Regions from separate parts of the Priestia filamentosa genome, predicted to be linked through region 2. Evidence: riboswitches for the same ligand, from Rfam matches in the RefSeq annotation. Region 2 holds a riboswitch; the other holds the start of a gene.

Region 1 (12,189 bases), on a different contig from region 2:
CAAGAGTAATAACCGCATCATATTTCTTAGATGCTGCTAGTTTTTTTGCTACAAGCGGGATTTCAAATGCGCCTGGTACCCAAGCGATATCAATATCATCAGGGTCCACTCCATGACGTTTCAATCCATCTTCTGCTCCACCTAGAAGTTTGCCTGTAATAAATTCATTAAAACGCCCTACAACGATTCCTACTTTTAATCCTGTTCCTACTAAATGTCCTTCAAATGTTTTTGCCATTTCTTTTCTCCTCTTTCCTTTTAAAAGTGTAGTAAATGTCCTAATTTCTCAACTTTTGTATGAAGATAGTGTTCATTGTCTTTTAAGACAGGCATTTCAAGCGGGACACGCTCGACAACGTCTAAACCATATCCTTTTAACCCAGCAATTTTTCTTGGGTTATTTGTTAAAAGTTGCATCTTTTCAATTCCTAAATCACGAAGAATTTGAGCTCCTAATCCATATTCACGCAAGTCCGCTCCGAAACCTAGTTTTTCATTTGCTTCAACTGTGTCATATCCCTCTTCTTGAAGCTTGTACGCTTTTAGTTTATTTAAGAGTCCAATGCCACGTCCTTCTTGACGCATATAAAGAAGAACACCTTTTCCTGATTTCTCAATTTGAGAAAGAGCTGCATGAAGCTGTGGTCCACAATCGCAGCGATGTGAACCAAACACATCTCCTGTCAAACATTCAGAGTGAACACGGACAAGCGGGACATCTCCTTTATTTATATCTCCTTTTACAAGAGCGATATGTTCACGATCGTCCACAGAATTAGAATATCCAAATACCTTAAAGTGACCAAATGACGTTGGAAGTTCAATTTGCACTTCTCGTTTCACAAGTTTATCATGCTTACGACGGTATGCAATCAGTTCCTTGATTGTAATAAGCTTTACATCCAGTTTTTTTGCAAGCTCTATTAAGTCAGGGACACGCGCCATGGTGCCGTCTTCCTTCATTACTTCACAGATTACAGCTACTTCTTGAGATCCGCAAAGCTTTGCCAAATCAACAGCAGCTTCAGTATGACCTGCTCTGCGAAGAACGCCTCCCTCTTTAGCAATTAAAGGGAAAACATGACCAGGTCGACGAAAATCAGCTGGCTTAGCCTCTTTATCTAAGAGAGCTTGAATTGTTTCAGAGCGTTCAAAAGCACTAATACCTGTTGTTGTTGATTTATGATCAATGCTGACTGTAAATGCTGTTCCATGGGAATCTGTATTTTGAGAAACCATTGGTGAAAGCTCAAGCTCCTCAGCACGCTTTTCTGACAGCGGCGTACAAATAAGTCCACGCCCATGCACAGCCATTAGATTAACATTTTCAGGTGTAGCATGCTCTCCTAGAACAATAAAGTCTCCTTCATTTTCCCGGTCCTCGTCATCACATACAATAACGACTTTTCCTTTTTTTAAATCTTCTAATGCCTCTTCAATTTTGTTAAACATTTTGACACCTCTTTTTTAAAATCCATGATTTTTCAGAAACTCATAGCTTAGCTTATCCTCTGGTTTTGCTTCTTCTTTATGAACAAACTTATGAAGATATTTTCCAATCATATCGCACTCAATATTAACGGTGTCCCCTCGTTTTTTAGCTCCTAAAATCGTATAATCCGTTGTATGCGGAATAAGTGAAACAACTAGTTCATCCCGCTCAAGCCCAAAAATAGTTAAGCTTGTTCCATCGAGAGCAACAGAGCCTTTTAATAACAGGGAACGAGTTAAATTCTCTGAAAGATGAATACGGTAATAAATTGCATTGCCTTTTGGCGTTACTTCAATAATTTCTCCTGTACCATCAATATGGCCTGAAACAAAATGTCCTCCAAATCGCCCGTTCGCTGCCATTGCTCTTTCTAAATTTACTTTCACTCCTTGCTTGAAGTCCTTTAAGTTTGTTGCTTTAATCGTTTCTGGCATAACATCGACAGTAAATCGATCTTTTGTAAAGCTTGTGACAGTTAAACAAACTCCATTTACTGAAATGCTATCACCAAGATTTACATCTTTTAAAATTTCTTTTGCTCGAATTGAAAAAATAATGGCATCTGTCTTTTTTTCAACTCGTTCAATTTCTCCTATTTCTTCTATAATCCCTGTGAACATATTATTTCCCTTTCTTTCTAGAGACAATTTTAAGGTCTTCACCTAATACACTTGTTTCTATAATCTCAAGATGCTGCGTTTCAGCCATTGTAGAAAAACCAGCTCCACCAAATGCACTTGGAGCATCTTTCCCACCTATTAAAATAGGGGCAACGTAGGAAACTACTTCATCAAAAAGTCTGCTCTGTAAAAAAGCTCCATGAACAGTTGCTCCTCCTTCAACTAACAGGGACTGAACTCCTTTTGCTGCTAAAAGTTCTAAAATATGCTCTATATTTTGAGGCTGCTGGAGTGAAAAAATAGAAACATGCTCTTTAACAAAAGGAGCTTTCTTCTCTTCTCCAACATTTCCTGTAATAATCCACGTTTCAGCAGAATCATCTTGAAAAATCTTAGCCTCAGGTGAAATTTTAAGGGTGGTGTCTAGCACAATACGAATTGGGTGACGCGCATGGCCCATAATTCTTGTTGTCAACAATGGATTATCAGCTATCACTGTATTTGCTCCAACTAGAATTCCATCATGAGAATGCCGAAGACGATGACCATCAAGTCTTGCTTGTTCACCTGTGATCCACTTGCTTTCTCCAGTTTTTGTTGCAATTTTACCATCCAAACTCATGGCAGCCTTTAATGTCACAAAGGGACGCTTTTCTCTCATAAAATGAAGAAAAAAAGGATTAAGTGCTTTGGCCTCTTTTTCAAGAACGCCGACTTTCACTTCGATGCCTGCCTTTTTCATCATTTCCATCCCTCTTCCACCTACAAGCGGATTTGAATCAAGAGATGCAACAACAGCGCGCTTAATGCCTTTTTGGATAATAAGCTCTGCACATGGAGGTGTTTTCCCATAATGGCTACAAGGTTCAAGAGTGACATAAATTGTCGCACCATAAGCTTTGTCTCCTGCCATATTTAAAGCATGAACTTCAGCATGTGGTTCACCTGCTTTTAAATGTGCACCCATTCCAACGATTGCTCCATCTTTTACAACAACAGCTCCAACTGCTGGATTCGGTTTAGTTTGTCCTATTGTCGCACTTGCCATTTGTATAGCAAGTTTCATATATGCTTGATCGTTCACTTTTCCCCCTCCATTACGAACCCCTTTATACGTAAAAACCCCTTTAGGAATGCGTCCTAAAGGGGTAGAGATGCTGAATCAGTATATTGACAAAATGAAAATAAGCGAAAACAGACTATCATGTGTATGCTTAAAAAACGTTATGCACGTTTAAAAAAACACAAACTGATAGTGTCGCACCTGATCCTTCTCCCATCCAGACTTTAACTGTCGGCTCAAGATTCAAACTTGATCAACCGCATCTCAGTAAAGACATGCGGGTCGCGGGCTTAGAATACAATCATTATTCACCACCGCCGGTTAGGATTTTCACCTGACCCCGAAGGATAACTATGAAATTTGACTTTATTATAGCAGAGGTTCTCACAAAAGTCATAACTTTTTGCTTCTTTTCTTGTACTTTCTGATTCTTTCCCTTTTAAATCCGAACATTCTTCCTAAAATAAAGTTCAATATCCAAATTTATCCCTTCAGCTTTTTTAGAGTATATTTGCCCTTAAAAAAGAGAATTTTAAAAAAAGGGTTTAAAATGTTCAGAAATTATTGTATAATTTCAAAAATCAGATACACTTTCCAAGGAAAAGTAAAAGTTATTATTAGTATATTTAAAAATTATCCAAATTAATATGTATATAAATATTTCTTATCACGAGAAGTGGAGGGACTGGCCCTATGAAACTTCAGCAACCAGTTACGTTTGTAACAAGGTGCTAAATCCAGTAAGCATATTTGCTTAGAAGATAAGAAGACAACTATAAGTCTTCTTTTCATAAAGAAGGCTTTTTTTATTAGGAAAGTGATATTCACTAAAAGGGGGAGATGAAGATGGGTTTACTTGAGGATTTGCAGTCGAAAATTCTAATTGGGGATGGGGCAATGGGCACACTGCTTCATGCTCACGGAATTGATAACTGTTTTGAAGAATTAAACATTACAAAGCCAGAAGATATTTTTAACATTCACAAAGCATATCAAAAAGCAGGTGCTTCTGTTATTCAAACAAATACATATGGAGCAAATTTCCCGAAGCTTAAAAGATATGGAGCGGAAGAAAAAGTAAAGGACATCAACATTGAAGGAGTTCGTCTCGCAAAAAAAGCAGTTGGAGATTCTGGATACGTTCTAGGTACAATTGGCGGAATTCGATCGTTCCAAAAAAGTATTATTTCTCTTGAAGAAATTAAAAGAAGCTTTAGAGAACAGCTTTTTTGGCTTTTGTCTGAGGATGTTGACGGACTTCTTTTTGAAACATTTTATGACTTGGAAGAGCTGAAAACCGTTTTAGAAATCGCACGTCATGAGACAGATAAACCTATCGTGACAAACGTCTCTCTCCATGAAAAAGGAGTTCTTCAAGACGGCACCCCTATTGTGAAAGCTTTAAAAATATTAGAAGAACTCGGAGCAGATGTTGTAGGTACAAACTGTCGTCAAGGTCCTTATCATATGCTTGAAATTTTAGAGGAAGTTCCTCTTTTAGATAAAAGTTTTCTATCAGCATATCCAAATGCTAGTTTACCTCAATATGTTGATGGTCGCCTTATTTATGAAACAGATCCAGACTATTTCTACAAAACAGCTCTTGCGTTTAAAGACCAAGGAGTTCGATTACTTGGCGGATGCTGCGGAACAACACCTTCCCATATTGAAGCAATGGCAAAAGCGCTCAAAAATGCTGTACCGATTACAGAAAAAACCGTAAAGGAAGCTCCACCAATTGAGGTTCTTAGTCAAGAGATTCAGGCACAACCCCATCTTCATGAAATTGTACAAGAAAAGCACTCTATTATTGTTGAACTTGATCCACCTAAAAAGCTTGGAGTTGATAAATTTCTAAAGGGAGCTCATGCTCTTCAAGCAGCTGGGATTGATGCATTAACACTTGCGGATAACTCTCTAGCAAGTCCACGTATTAGTAACCTAGCGATGGCTTCACTTTTAAAAGATCAGCTAAAAACGCGCCCACTTATTCATTTAACGTGTCGAGATCATAACTTGATTGGTCTTCAGTCACACTTAATGGGCATGCATACGCTAGGATTCAATCAGGTTCTTGCTCTAACAGGCGATCCATCAAAGATTGGAGATTTCCCTGGTGCTACATCTGTATATGATCTCTCTTCTTTTGATTTGATTCGCCTTATTAAACAGTTCAATGAGGGAGTTTCATTTTCAGGTAAACCTCTTGGCCAAAAAACAAACTTTTCAATTGCAGGAGCTTTCAACCCTAATGTCCGCCACCTTGACAGAGCCGTGCAACGCCTTGAGAAAAAAGTTGATTGTGGAGCAGATTACTTTATCTCTCAGCCTATTTATTCAATTGAGCAGCTTGAAGATGTCTATGAAGCAACTAAAAGTTTAAAAGCTCCTATCTATATCGGTATTATGCCGCTTACAGGTGCTAAAAATGCTCGTTTCTTACATCATGAAGTTCCTGGCATTAAACTGTCAGAAAATATTCTAACCCGTATGGAGAAAATTGAACACGATAAAGAACAAAGTGCTAAAGAAGGAATTCTACTTGCAAAAGAGCTCATTGATAGAGCATATGAGCTTTTCAACGGCTTGTATTTAATCACTCCGTTTATGCGCTATGAGATGACAGTTGAGCTCGCTAACTATATTAAAGCAAAAGAACTTGTTTCAATAGAAAGGAAGATTTAAATGGCTTTCACAAACATCACAGAACAATTACAGAAACGCATTCTAATTGTTGATGGCGCGATGGGAACAATGATTCAAAATGCCAACTTAACAGCAGATGATTTTGGTGGCGAAGAATATGAAGGTTGTAATGAGTATTTATCTAAAACAAAACCAGAACTCATTCAATCTATTCATGAGCAATATTTAGAAGCTGGAGCAGATATTATTGAAACAAATACGTTTGGGGGAACAGCCCTTGTTCTAGATGAATATGATCTTGGCTCGCTTGCTTTTGAGCTTAATGTTGCTTCAGCAAAACTTGCACGCGCTGCTTGTGATAAATATTCATCCCCTGACTGGCCCCGCTATGTGGCAGGTGCAATGGGGCCTACAACAAAAACTCTTTCTGTAACAGGTGGAACAACGTTTGATGCTCTTGTTGAAGATTATTTTGAACAAGCGAAAGGCCTTCTAACAGGTGGCGTTGACCTACTTTTACTTGAAACATGTCAAGATATGCTGAATGTAAAAGCAGGGTTCCTCGGCATTCAGAAAGCTTTTGAACATTTTAATAAAGAAGTGCCGCTTATGGTATCAGGTACGATTGAACCAATGGGCACAACGCTTGCTGGGCAGGATATTGAATCTTTCTACCTTTCTCTTGAGCATATGAAACCTATTTCTGTTGGATTAAACTGTGCAACAGGTCCTGAGTTTATGACAGATCATATTCGCTCTCTATCAGGGCTTGCTACAACCGCAGTAAGCTGTTATCCAAATGCAGGACTTCCTGATGAAGAAGGACAATATCATGAATCTCCTGAACTTTTAGCTAAAAAAATTGGCGGTTTTGCTGAAAAAGGTTGGTTAAACCTTGTTGGAGGATGCTGTGGAACAACTCCTGCTCATATTAAAGCTCTTCGGGAAACTGTTGAACAGATTCCTCCTCGTTCTCTCCCTGAAAAAGATCACGCTCATGCTGTGTCAGGAATTGAATCTTTTGTGTACGAAGACACGATGAGACCTCTTTTTGTTGGGGAACGAACAAACGTAATTGGCTCTCGCAAATTCAAACGCCTTATTGCTGAAGGAAAATTTGAAGAAGCTTCTGAAGTTGCTCGTGCTCAAGTTAAAAATGGCGCTCATGTCATTGACATTTGCTTGGCAGATCCTGACCGTGATGAAATGGAAGACATGGAGACTTTTATTCAGGAAGTTGTGAAGAAAGTAAAAGTCCCTCTTGTGATTGACTCAACAGATGAAGCAGTCATTGAACGTGCGCTAAAGTATTCTCAAGGTAAAGCAATTATTAACTCCATCAATTTAGAGGATGGGGAAGAACGCTTTGAAGCAATCACTCCCCTTCTTCATAAATATGGAGGAGCAATTGTTGTCGGGACAATTGATGAAGTTGGAATGGGCGTAACAGCACAGCGCAAGCTTGAAATTGCTAAGCGATCTTACGAGTTACTCACAACAAAGTATGGCATTAAACCTGATGATATTATTTTTGATCCACTCGTCTTCCCTGTTGGAACAGGGGATGAACAATATATTGGATCAGCAGAAGCAACAGTAGAAGGAATTCGTCTCATTAAGCAGCATTTTCCACGCTGTCTTACAATGCTTGGTGTTAGTAACGTTTCGTTTGGTTTGCCTCCTGTTGGACGTGAAATTCTAAATGCTGTCTTTCTCTATCACTGCACACAGGCAGGACTTGACTATGCAATTGTAAATACAGAAAAACTAGAGCGCTTCGCCTCTATTCCAGAAGAAGAGATCAAGCTAGCAGATAATCTTCTTTTCAAAACCAATGATGAAACCCTTCAAACGTTTACTGAATTTTATCGCGGCAAGAAAAAAGAGAAAAAAGTTGATGCTAGTACATTAACACTTGAAGAGCGCCTTGCAAGTTACGTTATTGAAGGAACAAAAGAAGGACTAATTCCAGATCTTGATCAAGCTTTACAAAAGTTTGATGATCCGCTCGATATTATTAACGGACCACTTATGGACGGCATGAGCGAAGTTGGACGTCTTTTCAATTTAAATCAGCTTATTGTAGCAGAAGTTCTGCAAAGTGCAGAAGTTATGAAAGCTTCTGTTGCTCATCTTGAGCCATATATGGAAAAGAAAGAAGATGATACAGGAAAAGGAAAAGTCATCTTAGCTACTGTAAAAGGTGATGTGCACGATATTGGAAAAAATTTAGTGGATATTATTTTAAGCAATAATGGTTTTCGCGTAGTAGACCTCGGTATTAAAGTCACTCCGCAAGATTTAATTAAGGCAATCAACGATGAAAAGCCAGATATCGTTGGATTATCAGGACTTCTTGTGAAATCGGCTCAACAAATGGTGATCACAGCTCAAGACTTGACCCAAGCTAAAATTTCGGTTCCGATTTTAGTTGGAGGAGCTGCCCTTTCTCGTCGATTTACGGATCAAAAGATTTCTGCGGAATATAACGGGCTTGTGTTATATGCAAAAGATGCAATGGAAGGATTGTCTCTTGCAAATTCACTGCGCGATGAAGAAAAAATGGGTGAAATGATTGAAGAGCGTAGACAAAAAGAGAGTGCTGTTGCCCTTTTAGAAAAACCTGCTACAGCTGTTAAGACAGAAATCGTTGTTCCAAAACGCTCAAATATCTCAACAGATGCTCCTGTTTATATACCAAATGATTTAAAAAAGCATGTTATCAAAAACTATAGCCTTGCAATGGTCGAGCCTTATATTAACTTGCAAATGCTCCTTGGTCATCACCTTGGAGTAAAGGGGAAAATTTCTCGTCTTCTTGCTGAAAAAGATGAAAAAGTAGTTGGAATGAAAGAAATGATCGATGATTTAATGACTCTTTCTAAACAAGAAAACCTTATTAAACCATCTGCCACATATCAATTCTTTCCTGCTCAATCTGATGGAGATGATGTTGTTATTTATGATTCTGATGAAAAAACAGAGATTGAGCGTTTTACGTTTCCTCGTCAGCAAAAAGAACCGTTCCTTTGTTTAGCAGATTACTTAAAACCAAAAGAATCTGGCATTATGGATTATGTATGTATGTTTGCTGTAACGGCGGGGAAAGGTGTAAGAGAGCTTTCAAAAACGTTTAAAGATAACGGAGATTTCTTAAAAAGCCACGCGCTTCAAGCTCTTGCTCTTGAAACAGCTGAGGGCCTTGCAGAACGTATGCACCAACAAATTCGTGATCAATGGGGTTTTCCAGATTCTCCTGACTTTACAATGCAGGAACGTTTCACAGCTAAATACCAAGGTCAACGCTTTTCATTTGGCTATCCTGCATGTCCAAATCTAGAAGATCAAGAAAAGCTTTTTAAATTGCTACAACCAGAAGAGATTGGAATTCAATTAACAGACGGATTTATGATGGAGCCTGAAGCATCTGTAACAGCGCTCGTTTTCTCTCATCCACAAGCACGCTACTTTAACGTACTATAATAAAAAGAGCTAAGCATAACTGCTTAGCTCTTTTTATGTGCATCCTAAAAAAAACATTGCTACAATATAGACAACAAAACCTATTGGTTGGAAAAGGAGAGACACAATAGATTGATTAAGCTACTTGTAAGTGATTTAGATGGAACACTATTAAGCGCCGAGAAAAAAGTAACGCCTGCTGATTTAAAGGCAATTAAGGACTTAAAAGAAAGCGGAGTTGATATTTGCCTTGCGTCTGGTCGAATGGATAATGAAATGGCTAAGGTGGCTCTTATGCTTCAAGGTGATTTTCATCAAATAAGTCAAAATGGAGCATATGTTATAACACGCGAGCGTGAAACACTTTATGAAAAAGTATTTTCCGAAGAAATTGCGAGAAACGTTTATAATACAGTTAAAAATCCTGAAACAATTACGCTTGTTTGCTCAAATCATACAAATTTTGTTGAACAAGATCATGAAGCGCTAGCGGAGATTCAAAAATTTCTCTTCTTCCCTATTGAGAAAGAACCGAACATGAGCCGTGAGTTTGGTCAATCACTTTTTCCTTCTAAAATTTCTGTCATTAGCTTTCCTGACGAGATTTTTGCTATTGAAAAAGCCATCATTGAGCAGTTTTCCAATGAAGTGGATTGCTACGTCTCAGCTCCAGGATGTTTAGATATTATGCCTAAGAATATTAGCAAAGGACATTCACTACGCATTCTTCTCTCCCACTTAAATTTAAAAGAAGAAGAAATTGCCTGTGTTGGTGACTCTTTTAATGATATTCCCATGTTTAACATCACTCCGCATAGTTTTGCGATGAAAGGTGGAGAACCTGAGGTTCAAAAACTCACTACTCATGTCGTTTCTTCTGTAAAAGATGTTGCTCAATACATCTTAGACTACAATGCAAAAACAAGCGTAAAATAAGCAAAAAAGACGTGTTTTGAACACGTCTTTTTTACTGTACTTTTACATCCCTTTGCTTTACCATCATTGTATTATAAGCCATTCGTGTTTTCGAAACAGTTGCTTTTAAAGATGTTGGCGGATCTGCATCTTCCCTTAACTGCGTGTTCGTCAAATCAACCACAACTCTTGCAAGAAGCTCTACTACTTCCTGCAAATCTTGCTGACGATAAGCAGTTTGATCTTGTAAACGGCAGTGTAAAATCTCGTATGCAAGCTCTCGTATACGAATTAATTTTACTCTTTCTTCCACAGTGCTTCACTCCTTCCAACTTTGAACTGCTCTTCTATTGTTCATATTCCACAGTATTGATTGATATCCTTTTACTATTTTATATTATTCCTATTTTTCTTAAAACATACCAATTAATACCTATAGGAAGAAAAGCCCCAATGAAATAACTGCTCCACTTACAAGAAGAATAAATACGCAAAATCCCATAATATCTCTTGCCTTCAAACCAGCGATAGCTAAGGCAGGAAGAGCCCAAAATGGTTGAATCATATTTGTCCACGCATCTCCCCAAGCAACAGACATCGCTGTCTTCGGAAGTGAGACACCCAAGTTTTCTGCTGCTTCTAGCATAATTGGAGCTTGTATAGCCCATTGCCCTCCACCTGATGGAATAAATAAATTCACAAGTCCGGCGCTCCAGAATGTGAAAACAAAAAAAGTAGATTCAGTTGAAATCGACACAAATGCTTCTGAAACAGCTGTCGCTAACCCAGAGGACTGCATAACTCCCATTAATCCTGCATAAAAAGGAAATTGAACAATAATTCCGCCTGTTCCTTTCACAGCCTCTGTAACCGCATTCAAAAACTTTTTTGGTGTCCCATGAAAAAGGATACCAAGAAAGAGAAAGAGAAAATTCACAATATCTAAATTAAGTTCAAGGCCATTTTCACCTACATATATTCCTAAAAAAACAAGTCCTGTCCCACCTATTATTAAAGAGATGAATCGACTATTTTCAAGCTTAGTTGCTGGTGTCTGTTCTTCGATTGAAGCTGCTTCAAAAGAAGCTCGTTCTTCTAAAAGTTTTGGATCAATTGTGATAGTGTCTTTTCGAGAAGGCATTAAGAAGCGATTTGTAGCAGGAATGATTATAAATAATGCAATGACGATAACTAAATTATACGTAGAAAAAATGGTATCACTTGTTGAAACGATTCCTATTAATTCTTCTGAAAAGTGACCTGGGGTTGAAATTGTTAAAGGGATGGATCCAGATAACCCTCCATGCCAAATTACAAATCCACTATAGGCACTTGCAATAAGAAGGCGATAATCAACATTTTCTATCTTTTTAGCAACTTCCTTGGCAAACAGAGCGCCAATAACAAGCCCAAATCCCCAGTTAATAAAACTTGCAAGCATTGATATAAACGTAACTAAAATGATAGCTTTACCAGGACTCTTTGGAATACTTGCAAGGGCTCCTAACCAAACTTTAAAAAGGTGACTGCTTGCTAGTACATGTCCTGTTAATAAAACAAGAACCATTTGCATTGTAAACGACAAAAGTCCCCAAAACCCTTCACCCCAGTAATTAAAAAGTTGCGTAGCTGTTGTTGGAGTGAAAATAATAGCACATCCAAAGACAAGAAAAGTAAGTAGAAAAACAAAAATTAAAGGATCTGGTAAGTATCTTTGCATAAGCCTGTTTGATAAAGAAACAAGTACCCTCATTTTTCTCCCTCCCTATAAACAATATTTTCATTTTCTGCCCCGAGATAAAGAAAACTTGTTGTACAAAGCAAAACGGCTCCAAAAGAAAGTAAACTGAAAGGAATGGCATATTCAATAATTTGAAGATTAAAAGTCAAAAAAGTAGACCATACTGCGCCACAAGCTAACATTATACTATAGATAAAAATTAGATACTTTTTCACTTCCAAGCCCCTCCCCTTTCTAAATTCCGATCTTT
Region 2 (12,189 bases):
AATTTAAAAGAAGAGCGACTATATGACGAACGTTCGTCATATAAAATCGCTCTTCTTTTCATGATGAAAATTTCTCAGCTATAAACGATAGCGCATTCTTTTCAAGGAGCATTTTCCCATACTCATGAACGCGATATTTTGTCAGCGTTGACGGATATCCATACTCAGCCAAAAGCGCTACAAGAGTTTCTGTATCCAAATCCTCTTCATTCTCTGTGTCCACTAATAGATAAAAGTGTTTGCCATAAGAATAAAGCGTACCACTTTTCACATCTAAAGGGGAGAGTCGATTTGCAAGCTGGATAACGTCTTCAAACGATGAAAATTCAAAGAAAATGTCCTGATTTTCATCTAGCGTTACCTGCATTTGAATATAGTCATCCATGAAGTCATCATCTTCTTGGTCTGAGAGGTCTTCAGAACTTGTTGTTAAAATAACGACCATGCCCTGCGCTTGAAGAGCAAATACTTCAACAGCAAGCGACTGTGTTGGTTGAAAACCTAACTCTTCACTTGCCTGGTCAACCATATCTCTAAAAAGCTGCTGGACTTTTAACGAGTTGTTCCACATATCCTCTTTTGATAATCCGCGTTCTGTTAAATCATCAAACGTCAAGAAAATTTTTATCTTGTTATAATTCAGGCGCTCTAATCTCATCATACACCCTCCCCATTCGCCGAAACAACGACATTAACAGTTTAATATATGCACTTGTTGAAAAAGAGTTCATTCGTGCTGTTACAATAGAGTTTACATGTTTATAAGAAAGAAGACAACCTTATTGCATTTGAATCTCTGTTAATTTTATGTTAATCCAATGTTCCCATTCTTGTTTTGAATCACCGACAATAAAAGAAAGGATGCTTTCATCTTCCACATTTGAAAAAGCAGCTCCCCCAAGACCGATTGAAAGTGAAGGAAATTCCCGCTTCACTTCTTTTACAAGAGATATTGTTTCTTCCTGGTTTTCTTTCATTGTGCATGACATAAACAATAAGGAAGGCTGAACTTCTCCAACAACTATTTTTACATCTTGATTATCGACGCTGCTCCCTAAATAAATAACTTCAAAACCTTTCATTTTTAGGAAAAGCGTAAAAATGAGTAATCCAACTTCATGACGCTCGTTTGGTCCACATACAGCAATTGCTCTTGGCATAATTGGTGGCGATGGAAATGAATAAAGAATAATCCCAATTCTTGTTTTAATAAGCTGTGATGCATAGTGCTCATGGGCACTTGTAATTTTCCCTTTTCCCCATAAATCCCCAATGGATATTAATAGCGACCCTAAAATCTCAATAACTACCTTCTCAATTGAATAAAGACTAAAAGCTTGATCCATAAGTTGCTGAGCTCTTGTTTCTTGAAAAGATAAGAGAGCCCTCAAAAGGTCTTCTTTGATTTTTGAGGTTGTTGTAGCTGTATCTTCTTCCTCTACTGAGAAAACAGCCTCTTTTTCAAGTAGAGAAACGGCTTGACTAATTGTAAAACCATTATTTACTTTGTCTGTTAGCCATTTTATCGTTTTTAGGTCTCGATCCGTATACAACCGATGACCTGAATCATTACGGACAGGATCTACTATATTGTATCGTCTCTCCCATGCGCGCAATGTTCCAGGTTGAACACCTACAATCTGTGAAATTGCCTTTATATTATATTTTCCTTCTCTTGAAGCCATTGCGAACCTCCAAGTAAACATCGTTTCTTTATCTAGTTGAATTATACGTTACCATTATTTTTGTGTAAATGTTGTATACATTTTGTATCATTAGCTTGTAATTGTAATATGGTGTGTCTGAGGCTTCGCGCCAAGCCTTAGAGGTACCTTCGTTGTACCATATCCATTACTTATTAAAATAGTTGTTCCATTTCTTGTATAAACTCCTCCATGCTCGTAAGGTCCCCATCCAAAAAAGCGAATTTGTCCTCCGTGTGTATGACCGCTCAAAACGAGAGAAATATTCATCTCCTCCTTTATCCTTCTCATAATGAAAGGATTATGGCTCAAAAGTAAACGAAAAGGAGCTTTTGCACCTTGAACAGCTTTTTCTAAATCTGCCTTCCGTTTTGAAACATCTTCCACACCAATGAAATCAATCGAATTCTCTTTCAACAGATACGACTTTGCTTCATTACGAAGGACAGTTACACTGTTTTCTTCAAGCAACTCTGAAAGCTCATCTTCTCCTGCTTCATAATCATTATTTCCCCATACAAAATAAACAGGTGCTAAGCTTTTTAGTTTTTGCACATTTTCTGCTACTTGAAGAAAAGGCACTTCCTCTTCCGTTAAGTCTCCCCCTATAACAACAGCGTCCACCTCATCCTTCATTTTCTCAATGAGTTTGTCATCTATTTTCCTTTTATGAACATCAGAAATAAAAAAAAGACGCAGTTTTTCACGAGCGGGAAACTGCGGGAAACGGAACGTATGATATACAACTCGGTTTTCAAATGCATTTTTCCACATGTATCCTAATAAAGCAACTGGAAACAACACAATGGAAAATATAAACTTCACGATATCTCCTCCTCTACTTCTCCTGCTTTTTCTTGGTGATATAACATCTGTGTTCCCTTAACAGTCACAAATGTTAGAGAAGAATTTTTTTAAAATTTTTTTATAAAAAGTATTCAAAACTCATACTATGAAAAAAAACGGAATATGGGTCTGTCCTATCGCTACTTATGCTCGTGATATAAATTCACATCAAACTTTTTTAACATCATTGCAAAGACGGATTGTCTCGCTTCCCATCTAGTTGGCTGAGGCCAGTATTCCCCTGCTTTCTGAATAATTTCACACCGAAGTTCGTGAAATTCTTTTTCTGCCTTCTCACATTTTTCATGAACATATTTTAAATAGAAAAAAAGGCTTCCTATCACAAGAATAAACATAAAATAAATAGACCGTTCAAGCATATGAGTAAGAACGGATTGAAACGTTAACTGTTCTAAAGTTTGAAGTGAAAACCACGTATACCCCATTATTCCGACTGCCAAAAGAAGCAATAGCCCCTGTAGCTTTTTTTCTTTTTTTGTTAACGTATCAAACTTTCTTTTCCGCTTCACGACACTTTGTAATACAAACTTTGTCGCCTCATCTGTACGATGATCAAGCGCTTGAATTTCTTTCTCCATGCCCACTCCTCCTACATTCCGCTTTGTTAATATAGGTATGTGGTTGTCCTAGTCATTATTATGTTTTTTTAGGCGTGTTCTTCTTTTTCAATATAGCGAATATATAAAGCAAGTACAAAATCAATTACAAAATGAGCCATCATTGTTACAAGTAAGTTATCCGTCCACCAAAAAAGCAAGCCGATCATAAAACTCATTAAAACAACCGAGCTAAACAGTACTGGTTTTGTTAAATAACGAACATGAATAAGCGCAAAAATAATACTTGCTCCAACAAGACCGATATGCGCTTGTATAACTCCTCGAAAAAGCAGTTCCTCTACAAAGGAAATAAGAAGACAAAGAAAGATAATATGCCAAAAGGAGCGAGAGCGAAAAATTTGGCGGTTGATTCCTCCATCATCATAAAGATGACTTGGCAGGTTTATTGTCAGTAAAAGATCCACTGCCACAACAACAAGGGCTGGAAACATGCCAAATAAAAAAAGCTCCCTAAAGTCAAGTTGAAAATACTCCCCTAATTCTCCTGGTTGATCATGTAAAAAGAATACGAGCCCAATTGTGAGAAGAAAAAGTAACCCCTGTGTGCCATATAGACTCCAAATCAGCTCTCTATCACTATACTTAGAAGTGTTCATACTTTTCCTCTTTCTGTCCTAACAGATGTGATAAATGATTTATCCAACTATACGGTTTTTTATCCTCGTTCACACATTCACGTTCTTCATATGCTTCTTCCTCAATCCCGCAAATGTCGCAACATAATGGTGGAGTAGGCTCACTATCGTTCTGAAAATAATCAAGGATAGTGGAACGACGACATGATTTTGAAAGTAGAAACTTTTTCATCTCTTTAAAACGAGCTTCTTTATCATGAAGTCTGCTTTCAACAGCTTTCTGGATATTGTTAACCATTTCTTCTTTATAGTTCATCTTCACTAGTTTTTCATTTTTAATCATACCATTTTGCTGCAAGTGAAAACGAATAAAACGCCAGTGAACTTCATTGATGCCATATGTCTCGATCATATCCCGATCAAGTAGCGAAACATTCGTTCCATCTTGGTACTTTTCTAATATAGATAAAACAGCATAGCATAATGAACGGTCAGGAAGTTCGCTACTCATAAGGTGAAAAGCGAGCTCGTCATCGCGCTCATCGTAAAGAACAACAGAAAAACTTTCTTTTCCATCCCTTCCTGATCTTCCCATTTCTTGAACGTAGCTTTCAAGCTGTGTGGGGGGGTGAAAGTGGAGCACAAACCGAACGTTTTTCTTGTTTACGCCCATACCAAATGCACTTGTGCAACAAATCACATCCAGCTGATCATGAAGAAACTGCTGTTGAATCAAAATGCGCTCATTATATGGCATCCCCCCATGATAAAAAGCAACATTCCTTACTCCATTCTCAAGCAAATATTCTGTTAAGTTTTCGGTCCAATTTCGGCTTGAGCAATAAATAAGGCAAGGTTTTTTCATTTTTTGCACATAACGCAGTACATGCTCTTTTTTTTCTTCTATACTTTCAACTCGTTCAACTTTCATTCCAATATTAGGACGATTCACAGAATAAATAAGCTTTGTTACATCTTCCAAATGTAAATGTGCCACAATATCCTTGGTAACCGCTTCTGTTGCAGTGGCTGTTAGGGCTAAACAAGTTGGACGTTCAAGTTTTTCCCACACTGATCCAAGCATTGAATATTCCAGCCTAAAATCGTGTCCCCACTGTGAAATACAGTGTGCTTCATCAACAACAAAAAGAGCGATGCCAATTCGTTTCAAAGCATCCAGCGTTCGTGGATTTTGTAGTGCTTCTGGAGAAGCGTAAATGAACTTATATTTTGAAAGCTCGTTCACTGCTTTTTTCCACTCTTTTTCTTGCAAAAAGCTATTCAAAGCAATCACGCGCTTTTCTCCATTCATTTTAAGCTGCTGAACTTGGTCTTCCATCAGGGAAAGAAGCGGAGACACAATAAGAATTGGTTTGTTGATAATATAACCTGTGAGCTGGTAGCATAGCGATTTCCCTGTTCCTGTTGGCAAAACAGCTATCGTATGCTTTCCCTCTAGAAGAGAACTTATCACTTCTTTTTGTCCAGGCTTAAATGTTTGGTAGCCAAACTTTTTAAAAAGAATATCTTCTAACTCCATGTGACTCTCCTTTCTTTAGTCAAATGAGCAAGCACAAGCCTAATCTGAAAATAAGTAATAGAAGATGACACTTCATCTTTGATAGGCTTTAATTTATTTGTATTGAGCTTTAAATAGACGCGTTTAATTTCTTCTTGTTCAGCATTTGTTACATAGTCTGAGAGGCTAAAATCATCTATAAAAAGGGCAATTTCAGCTAAATGATCTTCAATCGTACTTTTTTTCAAACGACGAATTCTCATAATATCTTCAAATGACTTGTTTCTCTTCATAAGTTCATATGTTGCCTTAGCTGACGATGTTAAGGGAAGAACAACATTAAAATCGGTTAGTAATCCTTGTAATAACTTGTACAAATCCTTCTGCTTTTCCAACATATGAATAATAAAATGCACTGTTGCTAGTTGGCAAAGATGCACATAATGCTCATCAACATTATACTCTTTCGCAATTTGAACGTTTGTTTCTCCTGCATACTGATACCCTGAAAACTGTCGCACAAATAGCTCCACATTAAGCTGTGGGGTTTCCTTCAAAATATTTTTTAGTTCTTGAAAGAGTTGATGAGCTAATTCAGTCCGATTTTGCCCATTTCGCACAAGAAAGTTTTTTAACCATCTTAACGTTTCCTCATCTCTTGTCACAGGAACAAATTTCTTCTCTTCGTAAACTAAATTTGAGGCAGTTTGAAACAGAACAAGAAGACGTTTCCAAAAAGGGTATGTTACATTGGCATACTGCCAGCCGTTCAGTGAAGATGGTAGTTTATTAGTCGTTAACCACTTTTGTACATATTCGTGCCCTTTTTCTGTAACTTGATAAACATGTTCCCCTTTGGAGGTAATAGCCTCTTTTTGAACTAAGGTTGTGATCATACTATCAAAGGATGGTTTTTTTAAATAAGGAAAAGATTGGAATAAAAAAGACAAACCGTAGATTTGCCCATCTTGAATTGTTTGGGCTGATTTCTTTCCTTTTAACAAATGATAAACCCCATATATTGTACGCTCTTCTTTCAAGCGTTGAAGACAAAATAACATTACAATATGAAGAGAATTCATAATAGATACGCTTCTCCTTATAACATTTCTTTTTTCTTTATTTTAACATGCATTTGTTGTTCACACACTTTTTTCCCTTTGCATAGCCTATAAAGATCAATTGAAAAATAAGGACATTTTCCATTCGTTTTTCCTTACGCCTTTTCGGGTAATACTATAGTGAACAGAATGAATTGGTTCAACGAGATATTCCTTGGGGCCTGTTGTTAATATAAGGATTAGAATGACAGAATGATTTTTCTATTGAAAACTTATCCAAACAGCCGTACAATGTTTAATGAGTATGAAACGTATTGTTTCGTGATAACTACAATAATCATAAAATTTATATGATGGATAGAATTTTAGGAGGTCTTTATAATGGCAAAGTATACGATTGTTGACAAGGACACATGTATTGCTTGTGGTGCATGTGGAGCTGCAGCACCTGATATCTACGACTACGACGACGAAGGTATTGCATTTGTAACATTAGACAACAATGAAGGCGTTGTAGAAGTACCAGAGGCACTTGAAGATGACATGATGGATGCATTTGAAGGGTGCCCAACTGAGTCTATCAAAGTAGCGGACGATCCTTTTGAAGGCGACGCTCTTAAATACGAATAGAAAAAAGCTCGTTAGGATAATTCCTAACGAGCTTTTTTTATTTTGAAACAGATGTTGAAGGATGAATAGAGCGTTTGGCAATCCAAGTATGCATCTTAGCATACATAAGACCAAACAGAACTCCGACAATAGCACCTTTAACAATGTTGAATGGGAAGATAGCTGTTGTAACTGTTGCATAAAGCATTTTATCTGACATCGCTGGCGCTTGTAAAAACCATGTGTAAGCCGGTAAAATAACATAATAATTAAGAATGCTCATAACAATTGAGGTTAAAATAGTTCCTACTGTAAGACCGAGCGTAATGCTTTTACGGTTGCGAAATTTGCGAAACATAAGTGCAACAGGCACTATATATAAAACTCCAGCGATAAAATTAGCAAGTGATCCAACTGGAACACCTGTCATGCTTCCTTGAACAGCGTAATACAGAAAGTTTTTAATTGCTTCAACTGCAATTCCCGCTAGCGGTCCAAAAACAATTGCTGCAATAAGAGCAGGAAGCTCACTGAAGTCAATAAGCAAAAAGCTTGGGAAAATAGGGATAGGAAAATTAAGCATCATTAGTACATAAGCAATACTGCTCAGCATTCCTATCGCAACGAATTTTTGAGTCTTTTTATTTTTGTTCATAATCCTCTCTCCTTCTTTGCGATCCATCTCAAAGAAGAAAGGTTCTTGTATTAAACGCAAATAAACTCCTTCATAAATAGCTGAAGGAGTTAGCAGAGCTCGTTTAATAAACGTTTAGCAATTAAAAAATTAAACGTTTGAACCTCCACCTTCTCCCTTCCAGACTGTACTGTCGGCTTTGGAATTTCACCAAATCCTGCTTTCAATGAAAGCTCGCGGGCTATAACCGCCGGTCGGGAATTTCACCCTGCCCCGAAGATGAACCATATGTGATTTTATGTTCATTATAACTTTTCTCGAATTAAAAGTAAATTATAAAAACCTTTTTCCTTTCCTTAACAATAAAAGATCTCCTTTTAGGAGACCTTTTATTGCCGAACGATAAGCTTTTCTCCAGCATAAATCGTTGTTTCATTTAAGTTATTCCACGCTTGTAAAGTTGAAACTGATACACCGTATTTCTCGGCAATATTTGATAACGTGTCACCTTTTTGAACAGTTGTTTTCACTTTTCCATCATTTGTTGTCTCTCCATAAACAGACTGAAAAACTTCCCTTGTAACCCCTCCTCTTAAATAAGCATAGAGCTTTTCTTCATCAAGAAGAGGAAGAGGATCAACGGCGTTTGTTTTATGTTCATTCCAATTTCCTTTATGTACTTCAAAATGCAGATGACTTCCCGAAGATCGGCCTGTACTTCCAACTTCACCAATTATTTGTCCTTTTCTAACTGTGTCACCTTGCTTTACAAGACGCTTGTGCAAATGAGCGTATACTGCTTCATATCCATTGTTTTGTTTAATAAAAACAACGTTTCCATATGTTGAGGAAGGATAGGATTTTGTCACTTTACCATCTGCAACTGTTTCAACATTTGTTCCAATAGGAGCTGCAATATCAATCCCATAATGCTTAGCATGACGTGTGCCAAATAAGTCTGTTAATATTCCTTCAGTTGGCCAAATCCACTGTTCGGCTTCTTCAGCATTTCCCTGGACAGACCCGCTTCCAACTATAAAAGCGACTATTGTTATAATTCCAAATATGCGTGCTTTCATCGCTGTAGTTCCTCCTAAAAAAACATGTTTAGTCCCTGCCTTAAACTGTTCTCCCATTTTAAGACATCTCCCATATACTTTACGTTTTTTAAGAGTTTTATCCAGGAAAATGTTAAAAAGTTAATGTTGTACATCATCTTTTTCTTAACTGTATTTGACGCTTATATTTCGCTTTCTTCCTCCAATCATTTCTGCCCTTAAGGCTTTAAGGGCTCGATGCTGCGTTGTTTTCACTTTACTTTCTGACCACCCTAAAAAATGAGCAGTCTGTCCAACAGATAATCCACGAATAAAACGACAAAGTAAAACAAGCTGAAAATCATTTTTGCACGCCCTGAGCCTTTCATATAACTGCTGTACCTCTTCTTTAACGAGGGCATGTTCTTCTGGAGAAGGAGATTCTTCACAACAAATGTGCTTCCGCCAACTTGATAAAAGACAACACTCTTTTAAACCTTTTTCTTTTCTAAAATAGTCTATTGCAATATTTTTAGCAATTGTAAAAAGCCAAGTCTTTTCACTACAATTTCCTTCAAATTTACTGCAAGATTTCAAAACACGTATATATACTTCCTGCGCTAAGTCTTCTGCTTTCTCTCGATTTTTAACTGTATATCCTAAAAATCGAAGCAAATCTTGATGATATGTTATATAGAGCCGCTCAAGTACAGTGTTCATCATCTCTCCTCCTCCCCTAACCTTTATAAAAGAAACTAAATACTAATAAATGGTAATTAAACTTTACCTAAATAAAAAGAAAAAAGCTAGAAAAAGATGGCTCTTTTCTAGCTTTTTTCTTTCTATTGTGGCAGTCGAATTGAAAATGTTGTGCCTTTTCCTAATGTACTATGAACACGGATTGTTCCCTCATGAGCTTCAACAATATTTTTAGCAATTGCAAGTCCAAGACCAGTTCCTGCTTTTCCTCTTGTCCTTGCTTTGTCTCCTTTATAAAAGCGTTCAAAAACAAATGGCAAATCTTCTTCAGCAATACCTGCTCCTGTGTCCTGTACTTTAAGAGAAAGGGCGCTAGGTAAACTTTCGACTTCTAATGTTACAGCTCCTTCTCCCTGTGTATGACGAATAGCATTATCAATAAGGTTTGTTAAGACTTGCTCTAGCTTGTCCGCATCAATTTTCACTTCTTGTCTTTGAAGCGATTCTAACGATAAATGAAGCGCGATATTCTCTTCTTTTGCAACCCCCTGAAACTTCCGAAGCACCCGTTCTGTAAACGATTCAATGTCTACTTCATCAATTGAAAGTCTAATATGACCTGCTTCCATTCTGGCTAAATCTAACAGTTCATTTACAAGGCGACCCATTCTTAATGATTCATCATGAATAACCTTTGCAATTTCTTTCATTTCTTCTTCTGTTGAAGCAATATCATCAACAATTGCTTCACTGTAGCCTTGCAGCATTGATATCGGTGTTCTTAATTCATGCGAAACATTAGCAACGAAATCTTGACGAAGCTTATCAAGTCTGCGCTCTTCTGTCATATCCCTGATAACAGCAACAGCTCCACGTATTTTTGTTTGATTATACAGTGGAGACATTAGGATAACCCATGTTCTTCCTTGTACTGTCATCTCAGTTACTTGCTCCTGCTCTGTTTGAACAACTTCTTCTAACAAACGCTGCACTTTTGATGAAAGACCTGATGCATTTGTAATATCGATTTTTTGTTCATAGAGAGAAGCTTGCAAAAACTGTTCGGCAGGTGGATTTGTAATAAGAATAGTGCCATTCCGGCTAAAGGTAATAACTCCATCTGCCATGCTGCTTAAAATACTTGAAAGTTGTTCTTTTTCTTGATTCAGTGCATTTAAATTATATTTAAGCTGACGTCCCATTTGATTGAAAGCAATAGCGAGCTCTCCAATTTCGTCATACGTTAAAATAGGAACTTTTGTATCAAAGTTTCCTTTCGTTACTTCAAATGCAGCTTGTTTCATTTTACGAAGAGGGGCTGTAATTCTTGTAGAAAGGAAGAAGGCAAAAATTGTCGTTAAAATAATAGCAATCCCAGCTGCTAAAAGAATAAATTTTGTTGTTTGACGAGAAGGCTCTTGGAGATAAGAAAGAGGCTGATATAAATATACGGCTCCTTTCTCTCCAGAAGACATCGTAAACGGCATTGAAACGATGTAGATTTGATCTGATTGCCCTTCTTTTGAAAGGTTTAGGGTTGTTTCTTTTTTCCTCATCTTTGTTCCATTTGCACTGTTTTTGAAATAGCTGTCTTCTTTTAAGAATTTCTCAATCTGCTTTTTGTCTTCTCGAATATTCGGTGAAAAGCTATATTCATTTCCTTTTTGCACGATAATATTTGCATCATCAATGAGATTCCATGTTGCCTTTAAAGCTAAATCTCCATCTTCCATTTCTTCTACAAAATGAGCAACTTGCTTGCTCGTACTATTCAAATCCTCTTCAGCTTGATCAACAATATAGTTTTCGAAAAACTCAAGAAGTAAAATAGTTAGAATGAATAAAACGACAGAAAGAAGCAGAATGATTGTAATCCAAAGCTTCCCTACAACACTTCGCCAAAGTCTCATTCATTGCCAACCTCAAACTTGTAGCCAACTCCCCATACCGTCACAATCATACTTGCTGCCTTTTCTGATTTTCGGTTCAATTTTTCACGGAGTCTCTTTACATGTGTATCAACCGTTCTCAAATCTCCAAAAAAGTCATAATGCCATACTTCACGAAGAAGATGCTCCCGATCGTATACTTTGTCTGGAGATTTCGCGAGGAAACAAAGAAGCTCGTATTCTTTTGGTGTTAAGCTTACTTCTTTTCCTTCAGCTGTAACCCGATGGGCATCATTATCAATTGTAAGGTGTGGGAATACAAGCAAGTCTTTTGCTTTTGTTTCCGTTGTTAAATATGACGTTTGAGAAGAGCGGCGCAGAAGAGCTTTTACGCGAAGCACAACTTCACGTGGACTGAATGGTTTTACAATATAGTCATCTGCTCCAATTTCGAATCCTTGGACACGGTTTGCTTCTTCCCCTTTGGCTGTTAGCATTGCAATTGGCGTGGATTTTTTCTCTCTTACAATTCTGCATACTTCAAGTCCGTCTTTTCCAGGCATCATGATATCAAGCAAAATCATGTCATAGTCTGTCTCGAGCGCTTTTGCTACTGCATCATCCCCATTAGAAGCTTCATCAATAGCATACCCTTCACGCTCTAGATACATTTTCAATAGTCTTCTAATTCTTTCTTCATCATCTACGATTAAAATTCGTGCAGCTACGTCCATTTTCTTACCTCCTAGTTTCTCTTATGTACGACTTATTATTGTTTATTGTACTCCTAGATTCATTCCTATCATACGTTTTTATGCCCTTTCTCTGCAATTGAAAAACCTTCACAGTTGTGAAGGCTTAAGCATATGAATGAAGCCCTGCTAAAATTAAGTTAACAGCAATAAGGTTAAACATAATAATGGCAAATCCTATCACAGCAAGCCATGCTGATTTTTCACCATGCCATCCTTTTGAA

Evidence for each region. Region 2 has a riboswitch for FMN ahead of B9N79_RS02950 (ECF transporter S component). Riboswitches for the same ligand answer to the same signal wherever they lie in the genome.
Region 1: another riboswitch for FMN. It lies ahead of ribD (bifunctional diaminohydroxyphosphoribosylaminopyrimidine deaminase/5-amino-6-(5-phosphoribosylamino)uracil reductase RibD); the one in region 2 lies ahead of B9N79_RS02950 (ECF transporter S component).

What each region holds. Positions count from the first base shown of each region.
Region 1 is NZ_FXAJ01000003.1:112,094-124,282, reverse strand. It holds gene ribH (6,7-dimethyl-8-ribityllumazine synthase) at 1-238, opposite strand, end outside; gene B9N79_RS14120 (bifunctional 3,4-dihydroxy-2-butanone-4-phosphate synthase/GTP cyclohydrolase II) at 259-1,452, opposite strand; gene ribE (riboflavin synthase) at 1,468-2,112, opposite strand; gene ribD (bifunctional diaminohydroxyphosphoribosylaminopyrimidine deaminase/5-amino-6-(5-phosphoribosylamino)uracil reductase RibD) at 2,114-3,196, opposite strand; FMN riboswitch at 3,377-3,527, opposite strand; SAM riboswitch class I at 3,837-3,943, shown strand; gene B9N79_RS14105 (bifunctional homocysteine S-methyltransferase/methylenetetrahydrofolate reductase) at 4,022-5,860, shown strand; gene metH (methionine synthase) at 5,861-9,304, shown strand; gene B9N79_RS14095 (Cof-type HAD-IIB family hydrolase) at 9,416-10,219, shown strand; gene B9N79_RS14090 (hypothetical protein) at 10,251-10,511, opposite strand; gene B9N79_RS14085 (short-chain fatty acid transporter) at 10,632-11,951, opposite strand; gene B9N79_RS14080 (hypothetical protein) at 11,948-12,154, opposite strand.
Region 2 is NZ_FXAJ01000001.1:544,193-556,381, reverse strand. It holds gene B9N79_RS02990 (genetic competence negative regulator) at 59-658, opposite strand; gene B9N79_RS02985 (MerR family transcriptional regulator) at 780-1,685, opposite strand; gene B9N79_RS02980 (metallophosphoesterase) at 1,776-2,528, opposite strand; gene B9N79_RS02975 (DUF2663 family protein) at 2,690-3,148, opposite strand; gene B9N79_RS02970 (CPBP family intramembrane glutamic endopeptidase) at 3,217-3,786, opposite strand; gene B9N79_RS02965 (RecQ family ATP-dependent DNA helicase) at 3,773-5,305, opposite strand; gene B9N79_RS02960 (YpbB family protein) at 5,296-6,366, opposite strand; gene B9N79_RS02955 (ferredoxin) at 6,727-6,975, shown strand; gene B9N79_RS02950 (ECF transporter S component) at 7,013-7,609, opposite strand; FMN riboswitch at 7,753-7,873, opposite strand; gene B9N79_RS02945 (peptidoglycan DD-metalloendopeptidase family protein) at 7,978-8,667, opposite strand; gene B9N79_RS02940 (sigma-70 family RNA polymerase sigma factor) at 8,812-9,345, opposite strand; gene B9N79_RS02935 (ATP-binding protein) at 9,468-11,234, opposite strand; gene B9N79_RS02930 (response regulator transcription factor) at 11,231-11,947, opposite strand; gene ccsB (c-type cytochrome biogenesis protein CcsB) at 12,072-12,189, opposite strand, start outside.